2 linked regions of the Phragmitibacter flavus genome follow. The protein of the gene in region 1 interacts with the protein of each later gene in a pairwise test. Links are inferred from orthologs where the notes say so. Each region holds a gene or a part of one and is shown on either strand. Other genes may lie near its edges. The genes, in order: FEM03_RS15785 and recJ.

Region 1 (11,041 bases):
AGCCACCTTCATCATCTCCAGCGTCATCCTCATCCGCAACAAAACCGAATTCCCTCTCAAACTTGCCTACTCCGGCCGCATCTCCCCACCCCGCACCCTCCCTCCCATCACCAATATCCACAACGGCCCCGCTGAACTCAAACCCCAGGACATCTTCGTCTTCACCCACCCCACCAACGCCATCTTCATCCTCCAGGAAAAAGAATCCTTCCAGGTGGCCTTCGACGTCAAATTCACCGCCGACGGCACCACCCAAAAACTCCGCATCCCCTCCGCCACCTTCAAAAAGAAACACCTCGAAAACTGGTGATCGGCCCCCATTCGCCCACGACAATCAAACTCCCCATTTGACATTTCCCTAGGCAACGTGCCTTTGTGAGAAACATGTCGAAGTCCCTCATCATCGCCGAAAAGCCCAGTGTTGCCGCCGATCTCGCCCGCGCCCTGGCCAAAGCCCCCGGCATGACCGCCTTCTCCAAAGACAAGGACTTCTACGAAAACGACACCCACGTCATCACCTCCGCCGTCGGCCACCTCCTCGAACAGGAAATGCCCATGAAAGACGGCAAAAAAATCGGCTGGGGATTCACCACCCTCCCCATCCTCCCCGAAAAATTCGACCTCAAACCCATCGCCACCAGCGCCGACCGCTACCGCATCGTCGCCCGCCTCATCAAACGCAAGGACGTCACCGAAATCATCAACGCCTGTGATGCCGGCCGCGAAGGAGAACTCATCTTCCGCAACATCATCGAAGCCACCGGCGCCAAAAAACCCATCCGCCGCATGTGGATGCAGTCGATGACCAACAACTCCATCCTCGAAGCGTTTAAAAAACTGCGCTCCGACGACGAACTCCAGCCCCTCGCCGATGCCGCCAAATGCCGCAGCGAATCCGACTGGATCATCGGGATCAACAGCACCCGCGCCCTCACCGCCCTCAACTCCCGCCACGGCGGATTCCGCCTCACCCCCGTCGGCCGCGTCCAGACTCCGACCCTCACCATCCTCGCCAAACGCGAACGCGAAATCGCCGACTTCATTCCCCGCACTTATTACGAAGTCCACGCCGATTTCGAAGTCAAAGCCGGCCAATACCCTGGTCGCTGGCTCGACACCACCTTCAAAAAAGACGAAACCGACGAACACAAAAAAGCCGAACGCCTCTGGGACATCGCCCAGGCCGAAGCCATCGTCGCTCGCTGCACCGGCAAAGACGCCATCGTCGAAGAGCAGACCAAACCCACCAAACAGATCGCCCCCCTACTCTACGATCTCACCTCCCTCCAGCGCGAAGCCAGCAACCGCTTCGGCTTCAGCGCCCGCCGCACCCTGCAAATCGCCCAGGCGCTCTACGAAAAATTCAAAGTCCTCACCTACCCAAGGACCGACTCTCGCTACCTCCCCAACGACTACATCGGCACCGCCACCGATGTCATCCGCGACTTCGCCAAACTCACCCCAGCCAAAGCCGGCAACTTCCCCACCGAGCTCATCCCCCACTGCGAAAAAATCCTCAAGGAAAACTGGGTCAAACCCAACCGACGCATCTTCGACAGCAGCAAAGTCAGTGATCACTTTGCCATCATCCCCACCGGCCAGGCCCCGCCCGCCGGCATGGGCGATCCAGAAAGAAAGCTCTTCCCCCTCGTCACCCAGCGTTTCCTCGCCGTCTTCTCCCCCGCCGCTGAATTCGACGTCACCACGCGCTTCACCAAGATCGACAACGACACCTTCAAATCCGACGGCAAAATCCTCCGCCACGCCGGCTGGCTCGCCATCTACGGCAAACAAGCCGCCAACGAACAAACCGGCGAAGAAGGCGGCAAAGTCCTCGTCCCCGTCACCCCCGGCGAACCTGCCAAAACCCTCGACCTCGACCTCCGCGAAGAATCCACCAAACCTCCCGCCCGCTTCAACGAAGCCACCCTCCTCTCCACCATGGAAGGTGCCGGCAAACTCGTCGAAGACGAAGAACTCGCCGAAGCCATGAGCGAACGCGGACTCGGCACCCCGGCCACACGCGCCGCCATCATCGAAGGCCTCATCATGGACAAATACATCGAGCGCGAAGGTCGTGACTTCATTGTCACCACCAAAGGCCTCGATCTCGTCGCCCAACTCACCGAACTCGGCGCCGAAACCCTCAGCTCCCCCGAACTCACCGGCCAGTGGGAATACAAACTCCGCCAGATGGAGTCCCGTCAGCTCGACCGACCCAGCTTCATGCGCGACATCCGGCAGCTCGCCGCCGACATCGTCGACAAATCCAAAGCCTTCGCCAAAGCGGCCAAGGAAAAACAATTCCCCGACTTCATCGCCTCCGATCCCGAATCCGGTGCCACCCGCTTCAAACAAACCCTCGACTTCTACGAAGCCCAGACCGATCAAAAACCCAAACTCCGCGTCTACAAAAGCGTCGCTGGCAAAACCCTCACCGACGAAGAAGTCCGCACCCTCATCGAGAAACGCCTTCTTCCTCCCCAAGACGGTTTCCGCAGCCGCATCGGCAAAGAATTCCGTGCCGGACTTGAGATCAAACCCGGCAGCGGCAAAGTCACCTTCGTCTTTGAAAAAGGCAGCGGCGATGTGGACGAAATCAACTGGGATGAAGTCCCCGTCCTCTGCCAGTGCCCCATCTGCAAAGACAACATTTACATATTGCCCGACGCCTACGCCTGCCGCACCAACGTTGAAAACAAACCCAAGTGCGCCGCCCGCCTTCCCCGCGAACTCTGCAAAAAACCCATCACCGAAGAGAACGCCCGCAAATTTTTCCTCGAGGGCAAAACCGGCCTCATTGAAGGCATGATCTCCAAAAAGAACCGTCCCTTCAGCGCCTTTTTGAACTTCAAGCCCAAAGACAAACGCATCCTCGGTTGGGAATTCCCCCCCCGCGAAGCCAAAAAGAAAGTCGCCAAAAAAGCCGCAGGTTAGATTCAATCGACGACTTCATTTTGCTTCAGTGATTTCAACCATTTCTCGGCCTGCCTGGGATGGGTGAACTCCAGCCACTTCACGTTATCAAACTGCCCGGATGATCTCAGCACGGCCAGTTCCCGTCGGCGCTTGCTGAACGTGGTGACCATCCACACCAAAATGGAATCCTTGGACATGAACGATCCTCTGAATGACTCGCGGTTTCCATTCCAGAGTTCCTTCCTCAAAAAGACTCTGGCCACCGTGCGCCGCAATCCCTGACTGAACACTCGGGGGAAGCGGTAATTCAGCCACACAATCATCGTCGCTCGTTGCCATAAAACCTCGCGAACCAGCTTGTAATTCCCATCCGCCACCCAACGCTCCCCGCTTGCGCCTTTCCGCATCGTATCTTGAAAAATTTCCGGAAGCCTTGGCGTCCAATCAGGCCCCCAATACAACGCATCCAGTTCCATCCTCGGACACTTCAAAATATCTGCCAAACGATCCCCAAACGTGCTCTTGCCCGCACAACTGCATCCCACCACCACCACCCGCAAGACATCATCCACTTCTCTCATCGACGGCGGCGCAAGAACACTCCACTCAATCCGATCATCATCAACAATCCACGACCCGGCTCCGGGATCGGCAATACACTGACAAGTGAATCGCCATACCGGAACTCATCAAACACCCCGTTCGCCACCGCGAGGAAATGCAGATACAGATCGTCATTGAATCCGTTGAACGCCGTTGTGGTCGCTGCGGTATTTGCCCGACCATAAATTTGCCCTGCTCCCGTGCCAACCGTGGTCGATGGATTATCCAAATAGAGTTCCCAATTTGGCTGCAACAACATGTTGGCAAACTGAGCCTCGGTCAGCACAAACAGTGACCCCACGCCCGTCACTCCACCACCCAAGGTCGTCCCCACATTCGTGAAACGGCTGATCATCAGGTAAGTGGTGCTGGCGACCAGCGGCGAATTCGTCGTGGTGACCGTCCCCCCATATCCCACCGCAGGGTTCAGCGACGTCGCATTGCGCGTGTCAGCATCCGAAAAGAAATGCGAATTTAAACTGCTGTTGAAAGCCTCGGAGACCCTCGTCTGCACTCCATTGCCGCCCAAGTCCGATCCCACGGAAGTAATGTTTACAAGATAACTGCCATACAGAGTCCCGGTGAAAGACGAGGTCGTCCCCGGGTTTCCATTCAGATCCAACTTCGTAGAAAGATAAGTCGCATTGGCCGCATCATATGCCACCGCCCCACCACTCGTTTGCAAAGCCCCGAAAGTCAGCCCCGCCGCATTTCTCCAGTTTGTCGCCCGATAGGCAATCGTCTTGTCCAATCCCAGCGTGTTCGCATTTGGAACCGGTGTTCCAATCACCGCTCCTGCCGCTCCATATCCATCGAACCCTTCATAAACCAAAAGCGCTGCTTCAGCCTGGCCCAAGACCAGCACTGTCGCCAGACATGTCAAAAATTTTGGATGCATCCCCCTGATCATAAAAGTCCCACGTAAGGAAATCCACCATTCTTTCAACCTCCACTCGCTGCAAACTCACCCTTGCACACCCGCCACCTATTCCCGAAAGTGAGACCAGCATGACCCACCTCTATCGCAACGCGCAAATCGCCTCCGAAGATAACCGCGAACTCCTCATTGCCGACCTCCTCGTCGAAAACGGAAAAATCACCCGCCTCGCCCCCAACCTCTCCACTCCTGAAGGAATCAGTTCCACCGACTGCACCGGTAAAATCCTCCTCCCCGCCCTCTACGACATCCACGTTCACGCCCGCGAACCCGGTCAGGAACAAAAAGAAAACATCCTCACCTGCAGCGAAGCCGCCATCAACGGAGGCATCACCGGCTTCTGCATGATGCCCAACACCTCCCCCGCCATCGACAATGCGGGCGTCGTCAAAACCGTCCTCGAATCCGCCCGCGCCACCCGACTCAAACTGCACACCAGCGGCGCCATCACCAAAGGCCGTGAAGGCAAGGAACTCGCCGCCATCGGCGCCATGAAAAATGCCGGCATCGTCATGATCACTGACGACGGCTACCCGGTCGCCAACCCCGTCGTGCTGCGTCGCGCCATGGAATATGCCCGCGACTTCGGCCTCATCATCGCCAGCCATTGCGAAACCATGGAACTCTCCGGCAAAGGCTCCATGCATGAAGGCGAAGTCAGCTACTCGCTCGGCCTCGAAGGCATCCCCGCCATCAGCGAGGAAATCAGCATCGCCCGCGACATCCAAATTGCCCAATACACCGGAGCCCACCTCCACATCCAGCACGTCACCACCGCCCGGGGAATGGAAATCATCCGCCGCGCCAAAAACGACGGTGTCAAAGTGACCTGCGAAGTCGCCCCCCATCACCTCATTTTCAATCATCACCACATCGGCGACTACGACACCCATTACAAAATGAATCCCCCCCTCCGCACCCCGGAGGACAACGCCCTGCTTCTGCAAGGCCTCATCGACGGTATCTTCGACGTCATCGCCACCGACCACGCCCCCCACACGCCTTTCGAGAAAAACAACGACTTCGCCACCGCCCCCTTCGGCATCACCGGACTCGAAACCGCCCTCCCCTCCCTCTACCACCACTTCATCTCCCAAGGCACCCTGAGCTGGGACCTCATCGTCAAACGCTACTCCGCCGAACCCCGCCGCCTCATCGGTCTCGCCCCCGTTCCCATTGTCGAAAAGGCCCTCGCCAACTTCATCATCTTCGATCCCAACGCCACCACCACCTTCTCCACCGACTTCATGAAGTCCCGCAGTCAGAACACCCCCTTCCTCAATCAAACCCTCAACGGCCGCATCACCACCGTCCTCTCCGAAGGCGAACTCCTCCTCAGTCGCTAAATTCATAAATCATAAATCATAAATCATCATTCCCTTTAGATGACCTACCTCGACAAACTCAACACCCGCATCGCTGCCACCAACTCCCACCTCTGCGTCGGTCTCGACGTCCGGGCCAACACCGTCAGCGAGGCCCGCGACCTCATCCTGAAAGTCATCGAAGAAACCGCTCCCTACACTGCCGCCTACAAACCCAACGCCGCCTACTTCGAAGCTCTCGGCTGGCAGGGCATGCAACTTCTCGAAGAACTGCGCGACCTCATCCCGACCGAGATCCCCATCGTCCTCGACGTCAAACGCGGGGACATCGGCGAAACCCAGCGTTACTACGCCAAAGCCTGCTACGACATCATCCGCGCCGACGCCGTGACATTGAACCCCTTCATGGGCCGCGACACCCTTGAGCCCTTCCTCGAATACACCGACAAAGGTTTCTACCTGCTCTGCGTCACCTCCAACCCCGGTGCCGCCGATATCGAGCTCCAAAAAACCACCATCGGAAACCGCCACATCTTTGAACTCGTCTGCGACATGCTCCAAGGTCAGTCGCAAGGCGGACTCGTCCTCGGCCTCACCAACGCGGCCGCCGACACTTTATCCCTCATCCCAGACGTCCCCCTGCTCATCCCCGGTCTCGGAGCCCAAGGCGGCGACCTCAATGCCCTTCAGGCAACCCCCCGCCATGCCCCGCCTCTGATCAACGTTTCCCGCGGCATCCTCTACGCCGAACCCGAGAAAAGCTTTACCGACAAAGCCCAACATTGGTCTCAACTTATCCAAAAGGCATCGGCCTGACACGTTCTAAAGTCACCCGCAGGGCTGCAAAAGCTTGACCCGACACTACGCTTGGTAAAAACTTGCCCTCCACCATGAAACCATCCTCCAAAACCTTCATGGCAGCGGCCTTCCTCTGCACCTTGTTTCCCTCGTCATCAGTCACTGCTGCCACCTTCGTTTGGGATGGTGGCGGAGGTGCCGACACCAACTGGTCAAACAATCTCAACTGGGTGGACGATCTTCTTCCCACAAGCGCCGCAGACACCCTCATCCGATTCGGTGGAACCGCAGGAAACAGGGTCCAAAACATCAGCACCCCCTTCGTCCTCAACCGACTTGAATTTCTCACCGCAGGCTCCCCCGAATCGGCCATCACCACCTCGGGCAATCAGTTGCAATTCTCCGGTGCGGATGCCCTCGTCTTCAGCACCCGCAACGCCACCGGGGCGATTGGCAACGCCATCCACCTGGGCACCGGCACCAACCTGAGTTTTCACGTCACCACGTTCGGAGTCAATCTCAACGGGATCATCACTGGCGAAGGTGGCATCACCAAACTCGCCCATGCAGGCGGCGTCACCCTCACCAACTCTGGAAACACCTTCAGCGGCGGCATCGTTTATAATGGATTCAGCGGAGCCACGAGTTGGAACCATTTCGTGGTCTCTGCCAGCGGAGCGATGGGCACGGGTTTACTCCAAATCAACGGCGGTGCCACCGGAGTCTGGAACGGAACGGCAGGACACCAACCCGGCGGCGTCATCTTTCGCGGGACCACCAGTCACAACAACAACATTCGCCTGCTGACCAATTCCCCCATCTACGCTGAGCTTCCCAATTCCAGCAGCACCACCACCAACGTCACCCTCAACGGCAATATCGACGGTCAGACTCACACCTTGTTTCTGCGTGGTCGTGGTCAAGGCAACATCGTTGGCAACTACACCTCCACGGGGGGCTTAAACAAGATGGACGCCAACATGTGGACCCTTTCCGGCACCAATGTCTACAGCGGAGCTACTGACGTTTCCCGCACTGCCGTCAATGAGGCCACCGTTGCAGGCCCCGTTCACAGCACCCTCAACGTCAACGGCTCCATCAGCGGCACCTCCTCCATCACCGTCAACACCGCCGCCGTGCTCGCCGGCATCGGCAGTATCACCACCCAAGGCTCTGGAGCCGGTCAAACCCTGATCAAAACCGGGGGTTTCCTTGCCCCTGGCAACGCCCTCACCAACAAAACCGGCACCCTGACCCTCACCGCCCAGCTTGCTTTTGAAACGGGTTCATTTTGGGAGCTCAATCTCTCTGGCACCAGCCACAGCACCCTCTCGCTTGATGGCTCGCTCAATCTGACTGGTGCCACCCTCGTGGCCGGCAGCACGTTTGCCCCCATCAACGACACGCAATATTGGCTGCTTGACCACGACGATGCTTCCACGCGAACCGGTATGTTCTCCAACTTTGTCGCCACGGCTCCTGTCGGCAGCTATGTGGATGCCAACGGTCATTTCGTATTGAACGGAATCACCTTCGCCGCCTATCTCAACGCCAATTTCGGCACCGGTGCCACTTCAGGAGGCAATGATATCCTTCTCTACGCCGTCCCGGAACCCTCCCGCAACCTGCTTGGTTTGATCGCGCTTGCCGCCTGTGTTCTCAAACGCAAAAGAGCCAGGGCCTGACCTTTTCCTCAATCGTCCATTCCATCAAAAAATTTTCAAATTGCACATCACTCTCATCCATCCTCTATGAAATCACCCATCACCGTCGCCGTCACCGGAGCCGCAGGTCAAATCGGCTACTCCCTCCTTTTCCGCATCGCATCCGGCTCGATGTTCGGACCCGACCAGCCCGTCGCCCTGCGCCTCATTGAAATCGAGCCCGCCCTTCCCACTTTGAATGGCGTCGTCATGGAACTCGACGACTGCGCCTTCCCCCTCCTCCACAGCATCACCCCCACCGCCGATCTCAACGAAGGGTTCAGCGGCGTCAACTGGGCCCTGCTCGTCGGCAGCGTCCCGCGCAAAGCCGGGATGGAACGTAAGGACCTGCTCAGCATCAACGGCAAAATCTTCACCGGTCAAGGTCAGGCCATCGAGAAAAATGCCGCCAGTGACGTGCGCGTCGTCGTCGTCGGCAACCCCTGCAACACCAATTGCCTCATCGCCAAATCCAACGCCCCCGGCATCCCTTCCGAACGCTGGTTCGCCATGACCCGACTCGACGAAAACCGCGCCAAATCGCAACTCGCCGCCAAAGCCGGGGTCCACAACACCGCCGTCACCAATCTCACCATCTGGGGCAACCATTCCGCCACCCAATACCCCGACTTCACCAACGCCAAAATCAACGGCAAATCCGTCACGGATGTCATCAGCGACCAGGCCTGGCTCGAAGGCGAATTCATCAGCACCGTGCAACAACGTGGTGCCGCCATCATCAAAGCCCGCGGTTCCTCCTCTGCCGCCAGCGCCGCCAACGCCGTGGTCGACACCGTCAAATCACTGACCACTCCCACTCCCGCAGGTGACTGGACCAGCGTCGCCGTGTGGTCCGACGGCAGCTATGGCGTGGAAAAAGATCTCATCACCAGCTTCCCCATCCGCACCACCGACGGCACATCCTGGGAGATCGTTCAGGACCTCCCCGTGAATGAATTCAGCCAGTCGAGAATCGACGCGACCATCAACGAACTCAAAGAAGAACGCGATGCCGTCAAAGAGCTTGGCTTGATCTAAAAAAGAGACCATCCGCATCAGCCCAGGTCCGCCTGCAGACGAACGATCAATCCCGGTCGTTCGTTTTTTTAGTCCTGCACAAAGTGGATGCCATGCTCACCCGCGATCTCGATGATGCGGCCCATGTCAGGACCTGAAGGAGCCGCAAATTCCACCGCACAGCGTCCCATAAAATTTTCAAACCCAGAGGGTGCCGTGGTAATCAACATGTGCAGCGGTTCATCACCCGTATTTTTAAATGCGTGCACCACGCCACGAGGAATATAAACCCTGCTCCCCGCTCCCACTTCCGTCCACTTGCCTTCCCGGTAGAAACTCACCGTGCCCATCTGCACATAAAACCACTCCTCTTCGTTGGTGTGATAGTGCAGGGGTGGACCAACACCCGGCGGGGTGATCTCCAGCCACTGCGTAAACCGACCATCCGTTTCCTCTCCGGTGAGATAGAAGTGAAGTTCCTCACCAAAAGCACGCACTACGTTTGGGGCAGAGGTCAGGTTTAGATTAATGGCAGCGTCCATGATCGTCTTTTGTGTCGCCACCCGCCTTATCTCATGGGGTCGTCATTGCAAGCATCAGTCGCCCTAAATTATCAAGCCAACTGGCTCGCAGTCGTTCCCGTTTTTTCCAATATCATCGCCAGTTCCCGCCCCACCCGTCCTTCATAACCCGTCACCGGCACCCAATGGTCGACCACCTCAAATCCCGCGTCCTCCAACATCTTGCGTAGCGTCTCCACCTCCACACCAAACGGTGGACCTGTTTCCCCATCATCCATTTCAGGATTGATAAAAAACACCCCTGCCAGTTTTCCACCCGGCATCAAAACCGCGTGAAGCGACTTCAAATAAGCAACACGCAGAGCCGGGTCCAGCGCACAAAAGCACGTGTGTTCCCAGACCATGTCAAACGCCTCCACGAACTCCTCCTTCAGCGAAAACACATCCGCCACCTGAAAATCCACCGGACTGGTCTCATCCCAATTTTTCGCCGCTTCGATGGCCAACGGTGCCACATCCACCGCCGTCACCATCAGCCCAAAATCCGCCAATCGCCTCGCATCATGGCCCACCCCACAACCCGGCACCCAAGCCCGACCGCTGAAAACTGCCGGGTGCCTTGAGGAAATTTCATCCAACACCGGCGTCGCCCGCCCCTTTTCCCAAGGCGTTTCGCGATTCTCGTAAGCAGCATTCCAGTCCATATGAGAGGGTCAAGGTTCAAGGGTTCAGGGTCAAGCCGAAACCGCTTCGCTCTTCCTCCTACTCTTACTCCTACTCTTACTCTTACTCTTCCTCCTACTCCTCACACAAAACTTCCACCACACCCATCGCCATCCATCACTCAAACGCACCCTATCCGCCATCGTCCTCGTCCTCCTACTCGAACTCGTCCTCGACCACAGCGCGAATATCCCCGCCAAACCTCCAAATCGAGGACGAGTAGGAGGACGAGTAGGAGGACGATCCTGAGGCCTTGACCCCAAACCCATGACCCCTTAACCTCCCCTATTCCCATGCAACCACGCGCAGCCATCAGCAACGGCATCATCACCATCGTGGTGCTGTTCTTCATGCTCATGGTCGGCATGCTGCTCAAAGCCCGATACCGACTCGCGGCAAACGAAACCAGTCTCACCACCGTCGAAACCACCGTTCCCAAAGCCATCCCCGTCGCCATGGCGGTCGAACCGGAAATCCACCAACCTCGCGCTTATC
Region 2 (10,812 bases), on another replicon or contig:
CGGATCAACGGGGCGGAATCATCAAACTGCGGCAGTCCCAGCACCAGGGCGTTGGGATTCTTTCGCGAAGCCTGCATGAAGGTGGTGATGTAACCTGAAGCATGCTGACCATCCGCATCCATCGTCAGCACATGGGTGAATCCTTCCTCCAACGCCTGTGTCACTCCGTGCAGCACCGCCGTGCCCTTTCCGGAATTTTTTTTGAGCCTCAGCAGCCGCAAATCGCCGCCATATTCTGGCAAGATTGCCTCAACTGCGGCATCGCTTCCGTCCGTGCTGCCATCGACCACCACCCAGACCGGAGCCCAAAACTTCAAGGCATCCCGCACCGTTTCCACCAGCTTGCCACCCGTATTGTAACTCGGGATTAGCAATAGATGGGTGCTGGAGCGCTCAGGCATCAACTTGACTTAGCAGGCGCAGGCCCGCGTGCAAACATTTACACTGCCCACCGGATTTTTACGTGAATCATTGCCAGGCATCTCTGGAAAATCCGGTTCAAGGCACCCGAAAAACCTTTTGCGTGGTGGGGTCCATCGCCAACGAACCGGTGGAAAGCCCCGTCACATCCAGCTCATTGAATGGAGGATAGGGACTTTTCACACGACCAGGTTTGTCCGTCTTGGTGCCGGTCGGCGGACCAGAAGCTGCGGGCGTTGGCGCGGGCGCTGGGGAAGGATTCGATGTGGATGGACTGGTCGATGCGGTGCTGCTGCCCATGAGTGACTCCTTGGGCGGCTCAGGCACTTTGGATTCGGTCGTTTCCACCTTGGGTTTCTCCGGCGCAGGTGTCGGCTCTGATTTGGGTTTCTCAGCCTCGGGTTTTTTCGGTGCGGGCGGAGGGGAATCTTCCACTGTCGTTCTGGATTCCGGCTTGGGAGTTTCAGGTTTTGGGGCCGGCACCTTTTTCTTCGGAGCAGGGAGGTCCTCTTCAATGGGCTCAGGCTCACTCCGGCGCGGTTGCACTGGGCGATTGTAATCACTCATGCCATCCCTTGAGGATTCAGACTCCCGGTAGTCGGGACGCTGCTGTCTTGGTCGCTGATACTGCGATGGCGGCGGCGGGGAATAACGAGGATAAACTGGGGGACGATCATAATCTCCACGCGCTGCCGGAGGGGGCTCATCCAAATTGTAACGACGCGGTTGCACCGGGCGTTGACGTTGATACTGCGACGGCGGCGGGCGGTAATATTGCGGTGGCTCCGGCTCATCGCGGCCAACCAGACCCTTGAAAAAATTGCTCACTCGACGGCCCACGCCGGGCTCCTCATACTGGGGCTGATTTTGATACTGCTGACCCACCACATCCGAGGTGCCCAATCCGAGAACCACGACGGCAGCAGCCAACCACGGAACGTTTTTCGAGAAGGGCTTGATTGAAGAAATCGATTTCATGAACTGCGGTCAACGTTGCTTAAATTTCAAGAAAAACAAGATTTTTGGTTTCTAGAGATTATGCCGATGTTTTTATAAATCGGCCAATGCAGGATCTTGGATGCGCTCCAGCGGGTAAACATTCAACGCATCAGGAACTCTTTTTCCACCAGTCTGCGTCCCGTTCCCAATCAGCGCGCGTCGTCGGATCTGCCGGTGACCCATTGGGGAGTTCTACCGGGTCCAACCCGGCGGATTCTTGTTCCACATGCCGTCGGCGGCGGCGCGCCAATGCAATTGCTCCGAAAACAAAACACAAGAGCAGGAAGATCAGCAATCCCAGCAGGACCCCGGTCGCCGCATGACTACCGAGATCACTTGAAGTCTCCTTCAGGCTAACCGTGATGGTTGGGGCGGTGGGCCCGGCATTCATGATTTTGGCTTAGCCCTGTGGAGGCGTTTCTTCGTCCTTAAATACATACCGCATCGGAATCATGTGCGAGAACACGAACCCATGCTTCTGGAAAAAGTGCTGACTCTCCGCGCTGATCCGGTCCGTCAGCAAAGTGATGCGCCGGAACTGCTTCTGCCGGGCAAAATCCTTCGCATACTTCAAAAGCATCGACCCATATCCCTGCCCGCGGTGCATCGGATGGACAATCACGTCCTCCATCAAAATCACCGTCCCCCCCTCGGCGGTGCTGATGGTGAACAACAAATTCACCATCCCGATGATGCTGTGATCCGTCCGCAATACAAAAATCCGCCCGCGGTTCGGCTGCTCCAGAATCAACTTCAACCCATGCTCCTGCTTGATCCGGTCCGGCGTGAAATCTTCCTCCTCACCCAACAACGCCATCACCAGATCAGTCAACTGCGTCAAATCCTCCAACGTGGCGGGTTCAATATGTGGCAAAGCATTGTCGGGGATTTCCGGCATGGCACCATCATAGCCCGTCATTTGCGGCATGAAAATACTTTCTCCACCCCGGCCCATTTCTTCCCAAACCCTAACTTTTTCTTCGCAACGCCGACCAAACCATCCCCGCCCCGCCTACCACAAACAAAAACGGAAACCAGATGCTATACAGCCCCGCCCTGGTCGCATGCTCGATAATCGCAAAATCCGGTTGTGCAGGGTTTACAAAACAAGTGACCACCTTCCCCGGCGGATAAGCCTTCACCACCTTCTCCGCCTTGCTCCGGTCCGCACTCGCGCCCTCCACCCGCTTGACCCGCGTCCCCGTGTGCTTCACTCCCTCAAACTCGTAGCTGTAGCGAACCGCCGACCGATGCGCGACCTCCGAGTGGGTCGTGGGCTTCTCCGAAACCACCTCCGACAGCAGCACCAGTCCCTGCACCGGGGTCCACTGCCGCGTCTCCTCCGCCCGCTGATAACTCAACCATAGCAGGCCCACAAAAAGCCCCCCCGCCAGCATGATCACGAGCCCCATCAAGGCTTTCAACAAACGCGCTCCAGAAGTCGATGGCACAGACATGTTCTTCATCCTTAACCCGCCAACGCCCGCCATGCAAAAATAAACGCGTGCAGCCGCCCTCCCCACCCGCTAGCCTTACCTTGAACTGACTCACTTTTGCTTCGTCCCGACCTCACCATGCCCACTTTGCCTCAACCCCCACCCGCCCTCTGGCTGCTCAAAGAACCCGACCCCGACCAAATTCTCGCCCTCAAGGGCAGCCCGTTTCCCCCCATCGTGCAACGCCTGCTCGCCCTTCGCAAGGTCGGCGCCACCGACAAGGCCGAAGCCTTCCTCAATCCCAAACTCTCCAGCCTCACCGATCCCTTCACCATCCCCGGCATGGACGCCGCCGTGACGCGCATCCTCGAAGCCGTCGCCAAAAAACAAACCGTCATCCTCTATGGCGACTACGACGTCGACGGCGTCACCTCCCTCACGCTGCTGACCCTCACCTTGCGCGCTTACGGACTCGACCCCTGCAACTTCCTCCCCACCCGCATGGACGAAGGTTACGGGCTCAGCCACGAAGGCCTCGCCCGATGCTTCGAACAACACGGCCCACCCGACCTGCTCATCGCCCTTGACTGCGGCACCGGATCCGTCACCGAAGTCGAATGGCTGTGCGAACAGGGCGTCGACTGCGTCATCGTCGACCACCACGAGCCCGGCGCCAAACACCCTCCCTGCATCTCCCTCGTCAATCCAAAGATCACCGGCGAAAACGACTACTTCTGCACCGTCGGCCTTGTTTTCAAACTCGCCCACGCCTTGCTCAAACGTCAGCGTCCCGAGCACTTCGATCTCCGCGACCATCTTGATCTCGTCGCCCTCGGCACCGTTGCCGACCTCGTCCCTCTCCACGAAGAAAACCGCATCCTCGTCCACCGTGGCCTTGAACGACTCAGCGCCACCCCCCGCCCCGGTTTGCGCGCCCTCAAATCCATCTCCGGCATGGACGGACATGTGCAAACCCAGCACATCAGCTTCCGACTCGGTCCCCGCCTCAATGCGGTGGGCCGACTCGAAACCGCCCAAACTGCCCTTGACCTGCTGCTCTGCGACGACACCACCACCGCCCGCCTGCACGCCCAGCACCTCGACACCAGCAATCGCGAACGCCAGGACATCGAAGCCTCCGCCCAGCGCGAAGCCGTCGCCATGATCGCCGAAAATCCCCAACTCCTCGACGGTCCCGCCCTCATCATCGGCTCCCGCAACTGGCATCCTGGCGTCGTTGGCATTGTCGCCTCCCGACTCATGCGCGACCACCATCGCCCGACCATCGTCATTGCCTTCGACGAAGACGGCATGGGCAAAGGCTCCGGTCGCAGTGTTCCCGGCATTTCACTCGTCGATGCCCTTCATGCCTGCCGACCCCTCATCGAAAAAGGGGGTGGTCACGCCATGGCCGCCGGTGTTTCCTTGCGCGAGGAAAACCTCGAAGCCTTCCGCGCCGGCATGTCCACCGCCATCCAATCCCAGATCAGCGGAGACGAACTTTTACCCAAAGTCCATCTCGACGCCGAAGTCCAGTTCTCCGACCTCACCCCCGAATTTCTCGCCAGCTACGCGCGCCTCGAACCCTACGGCATGGGCAACCCCGAGCCCATTTTCCTCGCCCGGCACGTCGATCCCGATCTTCCCGGCAACGTCATCAAGGAAAAACACTGGAAACTGATTCTCAGTCAGGGCGGCGAAATCCGCTCCGCCATGTGGTTCAACGCCGAATGGTCAAATCCTCCAGCTGCTCCTTGGGACGTTATCTTCAAACTTCAACGCCAGGTCTGGCGTGGTGTTGAAAGCTGGCAACTGATGATCAACGACGTGCGGAGCTCGGCCGACGCCCCAGCGCCTGATAGAAGGTAAATCCCAAGGCCGCCAATCCGCCCAGCATCGAAACCAGCCGTAACCCGCCCATGTCGCCTGCCTGCTCAAGAGGCATCGAAATGATCGCCGTGTTTACTGAAGACGCCATCACCGCCGCCTCCATCGCTGCAAATGAACGCTCCTCCTGCGCGACAACCGCTCCGGTCATCATCGCCATTAAAGTCATTATTTGCAAAACCCGCATTCCTATGATCAAACAAACACCGTGGCCAAATGACAAGAAAAAAACATTACGGCGACAAAATATCTAGCATAAACCCTTCTAATTCATCGCGTTACTCCATCTCCCTATTCAAAAGTCGCCAACGCACATCGTCCTCACTCGTCCCATGCGTCCACTTCTTCTCATGCTCCTTATTTCATCCTCCAGTGCGACCTCCGCCCAATCGCCCAACTATCCTCCCACTGAAAAACACGACACCGTCGACACCTATCACGGCACCTCCATTCCCGACCCCTATCGCTGGCTCGAAGACGACAACTCGGAAGCCACCAAAGCCTGGGTGCAGCAACAAAACCAGCTGACCCACTCCTTCCTCCAAGAAATCCCTGCGCGCCCCGTCATCCGCCAGCGGCTCGAAAAACTCTGGAACTACGAGCGGTTCGGCATGCCCATGAAACGCGGCAGCCGCTACTTCTTCACCCGCAACACCGGCCTGCAAAATCACAGCGTCCTCTACGTCACTGAAGATCTGCAAGCCGAACCCCGCCTCCTCCTCGATCCCAACCAGCTCTCTCCCGACAACAGCATCTCCCTCAGCAGTTGGACCCCCAACGAAGAGGCCACCCTGCTCGCCTACAGTATCTCCAAAGCCGGCAGCGACTGGCAGGAATTCCGTGTCAAAAACATCCTCACCGGAGCCGACCTCCCCGACAAACTCCAGTGGATCAAATTCAGTCGACCCTCCTGGGTAAAGGACGGCAGCGGCTTTTATTATTCGCGCTTTCCCGAACCGCCTCCCGGTGCCGCCCTCACCCAGCAAAACAAAAACAAACGCCTTCATTTTCATCAGTTGGGCGACTCCCAGGAAAAGGATCGCCTTGTCTACGAACGCCCCGATCAACCTGATTGGGGCCTAAGTCCCCACGTCACCGACGATGGACGCTACCTCATCATCCACATCAGTCTCGGCTCCGATCCAAAAAATCGCCTCTACTACCAAGACCTCACCATTCCGAACGCCCCCGTCGTGCCCCTCATCGACAGCTTCGAAGCCGACTACAGCTTCATCGACAACCTCGGTCCCGTTTTCTATTTCCATACCAACAAAGACGCCCCGCGCTACCGCGTCATCGCCATCGACATCACCAGGCCCGACCCGAAAAACTGGCGCGAAATCATTCCCCAGTCAGAAGACAAACTCGAAAGCGTCTCGCTCGTCGGCGGGCAGTTCATCTGCGACTACCTCCACCACGCCCACTCCCTCATCCAGGCCCGTGACCTCGAAGGCAAACTCAAACACGAAATTCCTCTTCCCGGCATAGGCTCTGTTTATGGCTTCGGCGGTCGCCGCGACGACACCGAGACCTTCTACGTTTACACCAGCTTCACCACCCCTGCCGTCACCTATCGCCACGACCTCACCACCAATACCAGCACCCTCTACCGCAAGTCCGGCATCCAATTCGACAGCGACCCTTACACCACCGAGCAAGTCTTCGTCCCCAGCAAAGACGGCACCCCAATCCCCCTATTCATCACCCGCCGCAAAGACATCAAACTCGACGGCACCCATCCCACCGTCCTCTACGGCTACGGCGGATTTAACATCAGCCTTACTCCCGGCTTCTCGGTCAGCCGCGCCCTGTGGCTAGAAATGGGCGGCATCCACGTTACGGCCAACCTCCGTGGCGGCGGCGAATACGGGGCCGACTGGCATCGAGCCGGCACGAAACTCCAAAAACAAAACGTCTTCGACGACTTCATCGCTGCGGCCGAATGGCTCGTCGAAAAGGGCTACACCCAGTCCGCCAAACTCGCCATCCAGGGCGGCAGCAACGGGGGACTCCTGGTCGGAGCCTGCATGACTCAGCGTCCCGAACTCTTCGGTGCCGCCCTCCCGTCGGTGGGTGTCATGGACATGCTGCGTTATCATCAATTTACCATCGGCTGGGCCTGGGCCGACGACTACGGCACCAGCGACAACCCCGATGAGTTCAAAGCCCTGCTCGCCTATTCCCCCCTTCACAACCTCAAGCCGGGCATCAAATATCCCACCACCCTCATCACCACCGCTGACCACGACGACCGCGTTGTCCCCGCCCACAGCTTCAAATTCGCCGCCACCTTGCAGGAACATCAAGCCAAAGACGGCCCTCCCGTCCTCATCCGCATCGAAACCAGCGCCGGTCACGGCAGCGGCACCGCCCTCAATAAAATCATCGAAGAAACCACCGACGAACTAGCGTTTCTCACGTGGGCCCTCAAACTGAAGCCTTAAACCAGCGTTCCCTATCTCTATGAGCCCCGATGACATCCTGAGACGCATCAGAAACCAACGAAGAGAACACACTCCACATCCATTCAAGTCGGGTGGTGCAGGACTGGACGATTTTGTCATTCTCCATACCTTGTTCAATAACGTATCAGATGCAGATCTAAATCTATACCTGGATGAAATTGACTTGGTGGGACTCGGTCATTCTGATTGTATTTCTTGTTCAGCCAAGATCGCCGTGTTCTGCGAAATATTCACTCGTGAACGTTTAGAAGATCGAAATGCTCTGTATGAAAAGATCTATGATGACATTGTGAAATGCTCTCAGTCCACTGATCGCAACTTTAAAGAGGAAGTTTATCAGTTGTTTGTCACCCATCAATGAAGAGACAAATGCGAATGGCATCTTGAGGACTCGTGTTCTAGCTGCTCAAGCCTCCTGATCCCTGGAAATAGCCTCAGCACAGTCACCACTCCCCAAACCACAAGGTTGCCAGCCCCCTCGCCCCGTGCATGTTGTGACCCCTTCCATCCATCATGCCGACTCCCGCCACTCAAACCCATCGCATCGTCCGAATCGGTCTCGCCGGACTCGGCAACGTCGGCGCTGGCGTTTACAAAAATCTTGCCAAAAATGCCGGTCTCTTGCGCGAACGCACCGGCTGCCTGCTCCACGTCAGCAAAGTGGCCGTGCGCGACCTCTCCCGCTCCCGCGATTGCGAAGTCCCCGAACCCATCCTCACCACCGACTGGCGCGACCTCGTCAACGATCCCAAAATCGACGTCATCGTGGAACTCATCGGCGGCACCGAAACCGCCTTCGAACTTGTCAGCGCCGCCCTCCACGCCAAAAAACCCGTCGTCACCGGCAACAAAGCCCTCCTCGCCGAACGCGGCCAGGAACTCTTCGCCCTTGCCGAAGTCAACCGCACGCCCATCTATTTCGAAGCCGCCGTCGCCGGAGGCATCCCCATCATTCAGACCGTTCAGGAAGGATTCGTCGGCAACCACATCCGCAGCATCCACGGCATCATCAACGGCACCTGCAACTACATCCTCACCCGCATGCGCGACGCGGGCATCAGTTACCAGGAAGCCCTCGACGAAGCCCAAAAACTCGGCTACGCCGAAGCCGATCCCACCCTCGACGTCAGTGGCTGGGACGCCGCCCACAAAGCCATCATCCTCGCCTCCCTCAGCTACGGCTATTGGGTAAAACCCGAGGACGTTCTCGTCGAAGGCATCCAAAATATCCACCTCGCCGACATGGCCTTTGCCGACAAACTCGGCTACGGCATCAAACTTCTCAGCGTCATCCGCGCCGATGCCGAAGGCCGCGTCGAAGTGCGCACCCAGCCCTCGCTTCTCCCCAAATCCCACATCCTCGCCAGCGTCGGTGGTGCCTACAACGCCGTGCTCGTCAACGGCGACATCGTTGGCGAAACCCTCTTTTACGGCAAAGGTGCCGGTCAGGACCCCACTTCCTCCAGCGTCATCAGCGACCTTGCTGAAGCCGCCGCCACCCTCGTTTTCGGTGCCCGCCACAGCGGCTTCGTCCCTCACGGACTCTACGGCAAAGGCAAGCCCATCGACGAAACGGTCAGCCACTATTACGTCCGCCTCAGCGTCGACGACAAACCGGGCGTTCTCGGCAAAGTCGCCACCCTCTTCGGCGACCGCGGCATCGGCATCTCCAGCGTGGTCCAGCCCGAAGACCTCAGCGCCGACCACACCCATCTCGTCCTCATGCTCGACGACGCCCCCTTGAAAGTCATGCGCGAAGCCATCGCCGCCATCAGCGCCTTCGACAGCGTCCGCGAAGCTCCCGTCTGGCTCCGCGTCGAGACCATGGAATAGATTCTACGAAAGTAGAAGGCCCGTCCCGGGCCTTTCAAATAACCACAAGGCTCGGGACGAGCCTTCTACTTTCCACACCCCCGCGCAACCAACCCCCTTCACCCGGGTTTCAATTCCCACGCCCACGTTCAAACCCATGACCAAAAAAGTCATCCTCCCATTTCTCGCCATCATCGCCATCCTCACCAGTTGGTCGCAGCTCCACCTCTCCGCCCAGACCCCCGAGGAACGCTTCAACGCCTACGACACCAACCAGGACGGCATCCTTTCCGGCGACGAAATGAACGCTGCCGAAATCCTCCGCCGACTCGACCTCAACAACGACGGCACCCTCACCAAATCCGAAGCCGTCCGCGCCCTTCAACAATTCCGCAAAAATCGCCCCGCCAATCCTACTCCTGCACTCAATCCCACCTTCACCCAGGATACCACCCTCAAGGAACAACCCCAACTCCTCAAACCCGCCGACCACCAAATCGGCCACCTCATCACCCATCCCGCGCTGCAATCCCTCACCCAAAAAAAGAACTCCGTCCTGCTCATCCTCTTCAGTGCCACCTGTCCCATCAGCAATAAACTCGGACCCGAAATCGCCCGCATCGAAGCCGATTACTCAGACAAACCCTTCACCATCCGACTCGTCAACACCGTCCCCACCGACACCCAGGAAGACCTCACCCAGTTCATCAAAGCGCACAACCTCCGCTCTCCCATCGTAAACGATCCCGACCAGTCCCTCCTCCAACAACTTCGCGCCACCACCACCACCGAAACTTTCGTTATCGACCCCGCCAACACCCTCGTCTACCGCGGCGCCATCAACGACCAATACGGACTCGGCTACACCAAAGCCGACCCCAGAAATCACTACCTCCGCAACGCCCTCGACTCCGTCCTCAATCATCAACCTCCGCAAATTGCCGCCACCACCGCCCCCGGCTGCGCCCTCGACTTGCCCGCCAATGCCCCATCCAACACCACGATCACCTACCACAACCAGATCGCCCGGCTGATGCAGAGCCACTGCATTGAATGCCACCGCAAAGACGGACTCGGTCCCTTTCCCCTCGAAACCATGGCCGACCTCATCGACAACGCCGGCATGATCCGCAAACAAGTCGACCGCGGTGCCATGCCGCCCTGGTTCGCCCATCACCCGACTGGCGAAACCTCAACCCCCACGCTGTGGGCCAACGACCGCGCGCTCCCCGAAGCCGACAAAGCCACCCTCCTCCAATGGCTCGCCTCCGACCGCCCCGCCGGCGATCCCGACCTGGCCCCCGTCCCCCGCCAGTTTGCCTCCACCTGGAACATTGGCCAGCCCGACACCATCCTGCAAATCCCCAAACCCTTCCAAATCAAAGCAGAGGGCGTCATGGCCTACCAAACCGCCATCGTGACCACCGACTTCCCCACCGACCGCTGGGTCAGCGCCTACGAAATCCAGCCCACCGCCCCCAGCGTCGTCCATCACGTCATCGTCCGCGTCCATCCCAAAGGCACCAAAGTCACCGACCACCGAGAAGGTGCCGACGGATTCTGGGCCGCTTATGTCCCCGGCAACGCCAGCCGCATCCTGCCCGATGGCTTCGCCAAAAAACTCCCCGCCGGAGCCATCCTCAGCTTTCAGATCCACTACACCCCCAACGGCAAAGCTACCGAAGATCAGATCAAGATCGGTCTCAAATTCGCCACCAAACCTCCCCAAAACGAAATCCACATTGCCGCCGTTGCCCAGCCCCGCCTCAACATTCCCCCCGGCGCTCCCCGCC

The links.
Region 2: the proteins of FEM03_RS15785 (region 1) and recJ interact in binary tests that used the Escherichia coli proteins (3 or more experiments, as listed by UniProt). The link is inferred for Phragmitibacter flavus from one-to-one orthologs.

Annotation. Positions count from the first base shown.
Region 1 is NZ_VAUV01000011.1:124,482-135,522, forward strand. Bases 1-3,160 are described here. They hold FEM03_RS15785 (DNA topoisomerase 3), read left to right. Parts: upstream 1-384; coding sequence 385-2,937; downstream 2,938-3,160. Other genes in these bases: FEM03_RS15780 (hypothetical protein), read left to right, coding at 1-310; FEM03_RS15790 (P-loop NTPase family protein), read right to left, coding at 2,940-3,160. In the rest of the region: more of FEM03_RS15790, read right to left, coding at 3,161-3,500; FEM03_RS15795 (PEP-CTERM sorting domain-containing protein), read right to left, coding at 3,497-4,420; FEM03_RS15800 (dihydroorotase), read left to right, coding at 4,531-5,805; pyrF (orotidine-5'-phosphate decarboxylase), read left to right, coding at 5,845-6,600; FEM03_RS15810 (hypothetical protein), read left to right, coding at 6,675-8,267; FEM03_RS15815 (malate dehydrogenase), read left to right, coding at 8,334-9,323; FEM03_RS15820 (cupin domain-containing protein), read right to left, coding at 9,392-9,844; FEM03_RS15825 (methyltransferase domain-containing protein), read right to left, coding at 9,916-10,527; FEM03_RS15830 (hypothetical protein), read left to right, coding at 10,840-11,041.
Region 2 is NZ_VAUV01000008.1:325,943-336,754, reverse strand. What follows is about bases 2,428-5,358. They hold recJ (single-stranded-DNA-specific exonuclease RecJ), read left to right. Parts: upstream 2,428-2,993; coding sequence 2,994-4,724; downstream 4,725-5,358. Other genes in these bases: FEM03_RS12820 (prolyl oligopeptidase family serine peptidase), read left to right, coding at 5,075-5,358; FEM03_RS12825 (hypothetical protein), read left to right, coding at 4,775-4,996; FEM03_RS12835 (DUF3592 domain-containing protein), read right to left, coding at 2,428-2,876. Also shown: FEM03_RS12855 (glycosyltransferase family 2 protein), read right to left, coding at 1-401; FEM03_RS12850 (hypothetical protein), read right to left, coding at 499-1,398; FEM03_RS12845 (hypothetical protein), read right to left, coding at 1,529-1,810; FEM03_RS12840 (GNAT family N-acetyltransferase), read right to left, coding at 1,820-2,347; more of FEM03_RS12835, read right to left, coding at 2,388-2,427; more of FEM03_RS12820, read left to right, coding at 5,359-7,186; FEM03_RS12815 (hypothetical protein), read left to right, coding at 7,206-7,568; FEM03_RS12810 (homoserine dehydrogenase), read left to right, coding at 7,721-9,040; FEM03_RS12805 (redoxin domain-containing protein), read left to right, coding at 9,177-10,812. UniProt on the Escherichia coli protein: Single-stranded-DNA-specific exonuclease.